DNA from 2 places in the Exiguobacterium sp. QJM3NY_9 genome. Region 1 is predicted to be linked to the other one. Evidence: riboswitches for the same ligand, from Rfam matches in the RefSeq annotation. Region 1 holds a riboswitch; the other holds the start of a gene.
The links. A riboswitch is a leader RNA that binds a small molecule or an ion and turns the genes downstream of it on or off. The one in region 1 is predicted to bind S-adenosylmethionine.
Positions count from the first base shown of each region.

Region 2: it holds a riboswitch for S-adenosylmethionine, as region 1 does, so the genes downstream of both, metK (methionine adenosyltransferase) here and AC0VYQ_RS14370 (Na+/H+ antiporter NhaC family protein) in region 1, are expected to answer to the same signal.

Region 1 covers NZ_CM149679.1:2,809,747-2,814,934, forward strand. The annotation lists gene AC0VYQ_RS14360 (alpha/beta hydrolase fold domain-containing protein) at 1-562, opposite strand, end outside; gene AC0VYQ_RS14365 (metal ABC transporter solute-binding protein, Zn/Mn family) at 732-1,700, shown strand; SAM riboswitch class I at 1,780-1,883, shown strand; gene AC0VYQ_RS14370 (Na+/H+ antiporter NhaC family protein) at 1,964-3,271, shown strand; gene AC0VYQ_RS14375 (hypothetical protein) at 3,314-3,514, opposite strand; gene AC0VYQ_RS14380 (aldo/keto reductase) at 3,673-4,485, shown strand; gene AC0VYQ_RS14385 (hypothetical protein) at 4,542-5,003, opposite strand; gene AC0VYQ_RS14390 (alanine/glycine:cation symporter family protein) at 5,171-5,188, opposite strand, start outside.
Region 2 covers NZ_CM149679.1:2,286,886-2,292,073, forward strand. The annotation lists gene mnmM (tRNA 5-(aminomethyl)-2-thiouridylate-methyltransferase MnmM) at 1-113, shown strand, start outside; gene AC0VYQ_RS11720 (alpha/beta fold hydrolase) at 152-856, opposite strand; gene AC0VYQ_RS11725 (N-acetyltransferase family protein) at 935-1,423, opposite strand; gene metK (methionine adenosyltransferase) at 1,565-2,773, opposite strand; SAM riboswitch class I at 2,902-3,028, opposite strand; gene pckA (phosphoenolpyruvate carboxykinase (ATP)) at 3,261-4,829, shown strand; gene AC0VYQ_RS11740 (EAL and HDOD domain-containing protein) at 4,897-5,188, opposite strand, start outside.

The DNA.
Region 1 (5,188 bases):
CACTGATTAAAGGAAGATGCGCCTCCGCCTGTTCGCCGATAAATTCAGTCGGAGCAAGCGCCGTCGTCAACATTAGGGCTCCACCTGCTGAATCACCCCATAAAAGCATGCGACCGCGCGCGATGCGTAATTCATCCGCTTGTTGATTTAAAAAACATAAGGCATCTCGAACATCTTCCAGGTTGTCCGGAAAGTAGCTGCCATCCTCAAACAAACGATAGTCGATGCTGCAAACGGCAATCCCGAGTTCTAAAAACCGGTCGATGATTGGAGCAAAACTAAACACATCATCACGGTTTCCACGAACGAATGCGCCGCCATGAGCATAAATCGCGACCGGAAACGGCCCTTCTCCCGGCGGATAATAAATATCTAACGTCAAATCCTGCTGATTGACCGTCTTGTACAAAAGATTTCGTGGTGCTAATTGCTTTTTGGTAAGCGGCAAGACCGGCTCCGTCCATCTGAGTAAGGCTCCATAATTATTCCAAATACTCGCACCAGCAGCAGCCGTCGTCAAAATAGCGGCGCCACCCATCAACCATGCTGTTTCACGTTTCACCTCATCACCTCCAAGGCTCATTCCGATTTCACTTCTACTCTTCTCTTACCCGATTTATTTTGAACTAGAACTTCACAACATTCCGACTTGACGCTTTAATTTCCGTCGGATATAGTTAGAAAGTCCAAATCGGAACAATTACGTTTTAATTATCTTGGAGGGTTCACATATGAAAAAAATCATTCCAGCGTTAACCATCGCGACAGTAACTGCCAGTCTGCTCGCCGCATGCGGCTCATCGCCTTCAAATTCAGACGAAGACGGTAAATTGCAAATTTATACGTCGACATTCGCGACTGCAGCAATTGCAAAAGAAATCGGCGGCACAGACGTCCAGGTCGAATTAATCGTTCCCCCTGGCGCCGACCCGCATTCGTATGAGCCGACTCCGAAGCAACTGACGACGATTGCGAAAGGCGATCTATTTTTACTTACCGGCACAACCCTTGAGCCGTACTCTGAAAAGATTAAGGAAAGTTTAGCCGGTAATTCCATTCGTTTTGTCGAGACAAGCAAAAATATCGACTTACTCGAGGCTTCCGCTTCGCTTCATACGCACGAAGAAGACGCACACGATGACCATGATGATCACGAGGCTGAAGAAGAGTCGCACGATCATGGACAATACGATCCGCATGTTTGGCTCGACCCGAACAACGCCAAGAAAATGGCTGACTCGATTACGACCGCGTTAGCAAAGGAAGCACCTGACCGGAAGGAAACGTTTGATAAAAACCTCGCACTCTTTAACAAACAAGCAGATGAACTCGACCAAAATTTACAAAAAGCTGTTGACTCCGGTTCGAAAAAGGAGCTTCTCGTCACGCATGCCGCATACGGGTACTTGGCGGAACGTTACGGTTTCACGCAACTGCCGATTGCCGGTATTTCACCGTCTGACGAACCGTCCCAAAAACAGCTGGCTGCCATCGTCAAGGAAGCAGAGATGCATGACTTAAACTATATCGCCTTCGAAGAGACGGTGTCGCCAAAGGTCGCCCGTGTCATCCAAAAAGAAATCGGTGCCGAATCGATTACGATTCATAACCTCGAGTCCGTCGCAAAAGATCAACAAGATCAATCGTACTTTGATTTGATGAACGAAAATGTGACGACGCTCAAACAAGCACTGCAGTAAGGTACAGTTGACAAGCATTAAAAGATACGTTAGGGTAATAAACGTGTTTTAAACAACGACTAAACAACTAAATGACTTCTTTTTATCGCGAGAAACGGAGGGACTGGCCCAATGATGTTTCGGCAGCGGACGATTGATTCGTACTGTGCCAAATCCAGCAAGCTATGGCTTGAGAGATAAGAAGAGCGTCTTTTTCAGTAAAGACCTCCTTCTTTCTTGCGAAGGGGTCTTTTTTTGTATGCTGAAGAAATGGAGTGATTCACATGAACGAAACGATTACGCCGAACAAATGGGCGTTGTTGCCCTTGTTCGTTTTTCTTGTATTATTCATCGGTGCAGGAATCTTCTATAACGACTTTTACAAATTCCCCATCTTGATTGCAGCTTTAATCGCCTTGATTTTTGCTGCTGCGACATCTAAGGGAGACATCAACCAGACCGTCGAGCGGATTGCCCGCGGTGCCGGAAATCCGGACATCATGATCATGGTCTTCATCTTTTTACTCGCTGGCACATTTTCTGGAACAGCGAATGCAATCGGAGCCATTGATGCGACCGTCAACGCTGCACTCAGTTTCCTACCCCAGTCTCTTTTAATGAGTGGATTGTTCATCATTGCCGCTTTCATCTCGATGGCGATGGGAACTTCGACCGGCACAATCGCTGCCCTTGCACCGATCGCACTCGGGATTCATGACGCGACGGGCGTCAATGTCGCACTCGCCGCTGCTGCCGTCGTCGGTGGAGCAATGTTCGGTGATAACTTATCGTTTATCTCAGATACGACAATCGCCGCTGTCCGGACACAAAAAACGAACATGCGTGATAAATTCAGAACGAACTTTTTAATCGTCTTGCCTGCTGCCGTCATCACTGTCATCTTACTCGCTTTCGTGTCAGGTTCCGGAGATATCGTCGAAGCGAAAGCATTTGAATTTTATAAGCTGATTCCGTATCTTTCCGTCATCGTGCTCGCCCTCTTTGGTGTCAACGTCATTCTCGTCTTACTCGGCGGGACGTTATTGACAGGCATCATCGGAATGATCGACGGTAGTTTCGGAGTAAGTGGGTTTGTCCTCGCGATGTCTGACGGATTGATGGGGATGGCAGAAATCTCAATCTTGACGTTGCTGATGGGTGGACTCGTCAGCCTGATCACCTATAACGGTGGAATTGCTTATCTCAAAGAAACGCTGACACGAAAGATTTCGAAACGCCGGGGAGCTGAGTTCAGTATGGCTGCCCTCGTCAGTGCAACGAATCTCGCAACAGCAAATAATACGATTTCGATTCTTGTCGCCGGTCCGCTCGCTGCTGAAATCGCGGATACGTATGACATCGACCGGAAGAAGTCAGCCAGTATCCTCGACCTCTTTTCCTGTGGTGTTCAAGGAATCATCCCGTACGGAGCGCAACTTTTGATTGCCGCTGAATTGACGAAAACGGCGTCACCCGAACTGATTCCTTATTTGTTCTATCCATTTTTACTGTTCGTTTGTGGATCACTGGCAATCTTCTTCGGCTTCCCACGCCGGAAGAGCGATGCCGCACAAAAAAACAACATGTCGTAAAACAAACAACCCCCGTCGCTTCGTCTGCGACGGGGGTTCACTTTATTTCTGTTTTTCTTGACGATTCAAAATGAAATAGGCAATCGCCGGAAGCGGAAATTGAACGAGTCCTGCTCCACCCCATACCCACGGATTGCGTCCTGTCTTGCGGGCACCAAGGAAGAGGAACGTGGCTTGAGCACCTAATAGTGCTGCGATGCTTGTCCAGACTCCTTTTGGTACTTTTTTAATCGATTTCACCATGATATTACACCTCTCTTCGTTTATGCATCAGTAGACTTTCTTCTCTTTCCCATTCTATATTCCCTGCTTATGAGCATCAAAACAGATGTTCCGCTAAGTTCATGCTAAACTGAACAGGCAAATCCATATTCTAGTTTCATTGAAGGAGGAGTATATACATGCAATACGCAAAACTTTCAAATGGTATCACGATTCCACAGATCGGGTTCGGTGTCTGGCAAGTCGATGAAGAGACGGAAGCACCGGCTGCCGTCGCAGAAGCACTTCGCGTCGGTTACCGTCATATCGATACGGCTGCCGTCTACAAAAACGAACGTGGTGTCGCAAAAGGAATCAAAGAAAGCGGCGTGAAACGTGAAGAACTCTTCTTGACGTCTAAAGTTTGGAACGATGACATTCGTGCCGGACGGACGAAAGAGGCTTTCGCTGAGTCACTTGAGCGACTAGAAACCGATTATCTCGATCTTTATCTCATTCACTGGCCGGTTGAAGGTTATGTCGAAGCATGGAAAGCCATGGTCGAGCTGTACGAAGCGGGTAAAATTAAAGCAATTGGTGTTTCGAACTTCAAAGAACATCATCTCGATACGCTTGCTGAAGAAGGACTCATGACGCCGATGATTAACCAAGTCGAGCTTCACCCACAACTTCCACAGCATGAATTGCATGAATACTTGCAGGATCACAGCATTCAAGTCGAAGCATGGAGCCCACTCATGCAAGGTAAGTTCCTTGAAATCAATGATTTCAAAGAGATTGCTGAAAAACATGGTAAGAGCCCATCACAAGTCGTTCTACGTTGGCACCTCGATAACGGAATCGTTGCGCTTCCGAAATCAGTCACACCAGAACGGATTGCTGAAAACTTCGATGTGTTTGATTTCCAACTCGATGCAGACGACCTCGAACAAATCGATCGTCTCGCGACAGAAGTCCGCCTCGGACCGGACCCTGACGAAATTGACTTTTAATCCACTGACCGATACACGAAAGACTGCTGACGGGACCTATCCCGTAGCAGTCTTTTTTAAGCGTAATAAATAAGAATCGTCTCTTCTGTCGTTTCAGCCTTGCTGAAGTATGCGCGTAAATCAGCAAACTGTTCCCACACGTCGTCGAATTCTCCATGTTGCCCCGCTTCATCATAAATCGTCTCTAGTGACCGACGATCAAAATTTCGCATGACTTCTGCTGAGATGATGATTAACGGAAGAGGGAGAATCCCGACAATTGCTGCTTGTGTTTCGTTGACAATCAACTCTTCACCGACAATCGCTCGACCTAAGTTGTAATGGGTCTCTTGATCGATATAGATATCGATTTGATTCATCAAGTGATAGAGGGCTGCCGTGTCTTCCAGAGCAAATAGCTGTTCATAATCCGGCTGCGTCTCATGGATAAAAAGAATCCAGTCCATGATGATATGCGGGTCGTCACCAAACGAATCCCAAACGGCATCCGCGACACGAACGTAATGTACGTTTTCCATCCTCCCTCTCCTCTCTTCGTTTCTTTAATAGCTATTCCCATTTTTTCGATGCTTTAGTAATTTTTTTAGAATCTGCGTACTAAAAAGCAACGAAAAAAACGCTCTCACCTTCTGATAGCACGTTGTCTACATGCAAAAAGAACCAGCAAAATGCCGGTTCTTTTTGATTAAATCGCTTTTTCTTT
Region 2 (5,188 bases), 520 kb from region 1:
GTCTTTCGCAGCAAGACTACGCCGTCTTACAGTATCGTTTTCTCAATCAACAAAACAATCCTCCTTTCATCATCGCCATCGAAAAAAAATTAAAAAAGCAAACACTCGATTAATAGTAAAAGACGCTGTCAGCACGACAGCGTCTTTTTTGTCATTCCTCAACCATCTTCAAAAAAAGCAATAATTTTTCAGCGAACCGTGTATTGAGACGTTCAAAGCTGAAATGCGGAAATCCATGGAGCCGTTGAAGATAGATTTGATCGCCACCCATTTTCCGGCAAATCTCTAACGTATATTTTACGTCCGCGAATTGATCGTCCGGTGCATAAAAACAAGCGAGGTTGACTCGCGGTAGTTTCTTCCGCTCTTCATCATGTAAGACGATTTCTTCTTCAATCTCCCGGTACTGTGCATATGTCAACTCACCAAGACGTGCCGTATCTTCACTATTTTGACCAAACGGCAACATCCCGAGTGGCGCATCCGGCCGAAAACGATCGAATGCACTTGCAAATACTTGTTTGACGCCACCGAGTTGTTTTGAATTATGCCAATCAAATAACGGCGAAATATACGACAAACTCGCAATCGGCAATTCATATTCCTGCAGTAGCCGGTTGACGACGAGTGCGCCCATGCTGCAGGCGATGATATGAATCGGTAACTTTCGTTTTCCGGCTTCTCGTAAAGCATCCTTCAGTAGTTGTTGATGTTCCTCAAGCGATATCCGGCGCGGTGCGTCTACACGTAACACTTCATAATCCTTTTCAAGGACTCGAATTAATGCATCGCTCGGCGTCGCTCGCAGTTGAAGGGGATAGACGAGTACGATAATCCCTGTTGCTTGATCTTCCACAAACTCACCTCTTCATACAAGTATCTCTGTATTATAACGTTTACATCTTGATGTCAAAAACCATCTTAAGTCGGATTTTCATTCATATATACGTTTTAAGCGTGTCACAGGTTCCACTTGACCGAAAATTTCTTCAGTCGTTTCACTTTCTTCTCTAAAACCGAAAGAGACTAGAAACTGGCGCGCTTTATAGTTTCGTGATTCAACGTAGACTTCAATCGGGGAAGCACCTTGGTGTTCAAGTTCACGAATCAACTTTCGTCCAATCCCATTTTGTTGATATTTCGGTAGTACATACAAGCGAACGATTTCCCACGTGCCGTCAACATCGATCGCATGGATGAAACCGACGATTTCTTCCTCGATAATGGCGACATTGAAATATTCTCCCCGCGCTTCCTCCGCCGTCCGAATTGCTCGAACGACTTCTTCTTGCGGATACGCCTCTTGTACGAAATGGGCTTTCGAGCTTTCCGAATAAATCTCTTCGTACGTATCCATCCAAGAGGTAATGGCAATATCATGAATGCGTGCCGCATCAGTAGGAATTGCTTCGCGTATCTCCATATCGGACTCCCCCTTTTTTCCGTTTACCGGTACATGTTCTTTTACCCTTTTCTAGAAAAATCATTCGTTTCCCTGCAAAGTTCGAGACAAACAAAAAAAGTTCAGAAACAAACTCATGCGAGTCTGCTTCTGAACTGAAAATTAAGCGAATCGTTTCGCTTGTTCTTCAAGAATTGCTGCTTTATCTGTTTGCTCCCATGGTAATTCGATATCTGTACGACCGAAATGACCATAAGCTGCTGTCTGACGATAAATCGGACGGCGGAGATCAAGCATGTTGATGATCCCTGCTGGGCGAAGATCGAAGTTTTCAGCAACGAGTTCGACGAGTTGTGCTTCTGGAAGTTTACCTGTTCCAAACGTATCAACTGCAATCGATACTGGGTGCGCGACACCAATCGCGTACGCAAGTTGAACTTCTGCTTTATCTGCAAGACCAGCAGCTACGAGGTTTTTCGCGACGTAACGTGCTGCATATGCTGCAGAACGGTCAACTTTTGTTGGATCTTTACCAGAGAATGCGCCGCCGCCATGACGTGCATATCCACCATACGTATCAACGATGATTTTACGTCCAGTTAATCCTGCATCACCTTGTGGTCCACCGATGACGAAGCGGCCTGTCGGGTTAATGAAGAACTTTGTTTCCGCATCGATGTATTCTGATGGAATCACAGGTGCGATGACATGCTCTTTCAGGTCTGCTTGGATTTGCTCAAGCGTCACTTCTTCTGCATGTTGTGTTGAGATGACGATTGTATCGACACGAACCGGTTCGTTGTTCTCATTGTATTCTACAGTTACTTGCGTCTTACCATCCGGACGGAGGTAGTCAAGTTGTCCAGTTTTACGGACTTCTGCGAGACGACGAGCAAGTTTGTGTGAAAGTGAAATCGGAAGTGGCATCAATTCAGGTGTTTCTTTCGTTGCATAACCGAACATGAGACCTTGGTCCCCTGCACCGATTGCATCGATTTCTTCATCTGACATGCTACCTTCGCGTGCTTCAAGCGCTTGGTCAACACCGAGAGCGATATCTGCTGATTGCTCATCGATTGAAGTCAATACAGCACAAGTGTCTGCATCGAAACCATATTTAGCGCGTGTATAGCCAATCTCACGAATTGTTTCGCGAACGACTTTCGGGATATCGACATAAGTCGATGTCGTGATTTCACCTGCGACGAGGACAAGTCCTGTCGTGACAGATGTTTCAGCAGCGACACGAGCATTCGGATCGGCTGCGAGGATTGCATCTAAGATAGAATCCGAGATTTGGTCACAGATTTTATCCGGGTGACCTTCAGTAACTGACTCCGACGTAAATAGTCGGCGATTAAGGTTTGTCATGTTTGACCCTCCCAAAAAAGAATTTGACGGTGTACTCATTTCCCCTAGTTGAGTGGGACGGTAAAATGAAAAAAACCTCTCCATGTCCAAAAAATGGTCAGGGAAAGGTTGTGCGTTCTTCCTTTACCCTCTTATCGTTCGAAGTGTTTACTTCGCTTCAGGAGAGCACCTTTTCCTTCATTAATAGAATTCTTAATGTAGGACGGTTGCCGGGTTTCTTCGGGCCTTGTTCCCTCCACCTGCTCAGAATAAGAGTATCCGTTACGAATTACATGATATAAAGTTGTGACCACTCTGTCAAGCTACGTTTTAATTTCTAGTCGAAACTTTCCCGAAGAGATGTTAAACTGTTAATGCTGAAAGCGTTTCCAGAAAAATAGAAATCAGCGCTAAAAAAGGATTGCTCATCCTTTAGTATGTCATATATAATAAATGTGTCATACTAAATGCCAGAGCTAAACCAACGTAGGGGAAAGGTGGGGTCAGGATGCCGATGACGGTCCTGAATATCGAAGAGCTACTCAAGAAGGAGCATGTGTTCAAACAACTATCTGTTGCTGAGCTAGTCGAACATGCAATTCGTAACGAAGAAGGGGTTCTTGCTGAAAATGGCGCTCTGTCTGTAGAAACGGGGAAATTTACAGGTCGTTCACCTAAAGACAAGTTCATTGTTCGCGATCAGTCATGCGAGTCACATATCGATTGGGGCCATGTCAATCAACCGATGGAAGCAGACAACTTCGAGCAACTTTTACAAAAAGTTCTTCGCTACATGAATGAAGCAGATCAGCTCTACTACACAGAAGCTGCTGCTGGTGCAGACACTCATTTTACCCTTCCGGTTCGGATTGTGACACAATATGCTTGGCATAATTTGTTTGCAAAACAACTATTTTTGCGTGAATATCCGACAGAAGCTGCTTTTGAGCCTTTCACGGTTATTTATGCGCCTCACTTCAAAGCAGATCCGAAAGTCGATGGAACGAATTCCGAAACGTTCATCGCCATGTCATTCGAACATCGGATTGTCTTAATCGGTGGAACGGAATATGCGGGCGAAATCAAAAAATCGATTTTCTCTGTCATGAACTACCTTTTACCTCAACGAGACGTCTTATCGATGCATTGCTCGGCTAACGTCGGTCATGAGGGTGACGTCGCTTTATTCTTCGGATTATCCGGTACTGGTAAGACCACACTGTCTGCTGACGACAGTCGTCAATTGATTGGTGACGATGAGCACGGGTGGTCCAACGACGGCGTCTTCAATATCGAAGGTGGCTGTTACGCAAAAACGGTCAACCTATCGCGCGAAAAAGAACCACAAATCTTTGATGCGATTCGTTTTGGCACTGTCCTCGAAAACGTCGTCCTCGATGATGCACGAATTCCTGACTATGATGATACGTCGAAAACGGAAAACACACGGGCCGCTTATCCGATTACAGCGATTGATAATATTGCAGTACCATCACGCGCCGGACATCCGAAAACGATTGTCTTTTTAACAGCTGATGCTTACGGCGTCCTGCCGCCAATCAGTAAGTTGACGAAGGAGCAAGCGATGTATCACTTCTTATCCGGGTATACATCGAAGTTAGCCGGGACAGAGCGTGGCGTAACAGAACCGGAAGCGACATTCTCGACATGCTTCGGTTCGCCTTTCTTACCGCTCATTCCTGAAAAATATGCAACGATGCTCGGTGAGCTCATCGACCGGCATGGTGTCACGGTCTACCTCGTCAATACAGGCTGGACGGGTGGCGCATATGGGACGGGAAGTCGGATGAAGCTTTCCTATACACGGACGATGGTCAATGCAGCTGTCAACGGCACGCTCGCTGATATCCCGACGGAAGAGCATCCGATTTTCGGGCTACACATGCCGCTCGAAGTCCCTGGTGTCCCAAGCGACTTGCTCAATCCTGTCAAAGTTTGGTCGGATGCTGATGCGTATGAACAACAAGCACGGGCTTTGGCAACTAAATTCAAACAAAATTTCACACGGTTCGACAGTGCAACTACTGAAATCAAATCAGCAGGGCCACGTGTTTAATTAAATTAAGATAATTAAAAGGCACCAGACACTGTATGTTCAGTGAGCTGGTGCCTTTTAACGTCCATTAGACGATTGAATCTTCTTCATCCGGTTGCAGATGAAGTTCTTTTTTAGTCAACCAATCTTGACTCTCTTTTAATAGTGCATAGGCACGCTGTTTTGAAATACCAAAACGATGGGTTAGTTTTTCAAACTGTTCAAATTCACCACGGTCGGCACTAATCGCGAGCAATAAACAATCACGAAACGGGTGATCTTTTCCTTGTAACACGATTTTCAACGTCGACTCGATTGGTAATTGATCGATGATTTCATCAATATCGACTGACAGTAATGCATCGATATGCGAGAGTAAG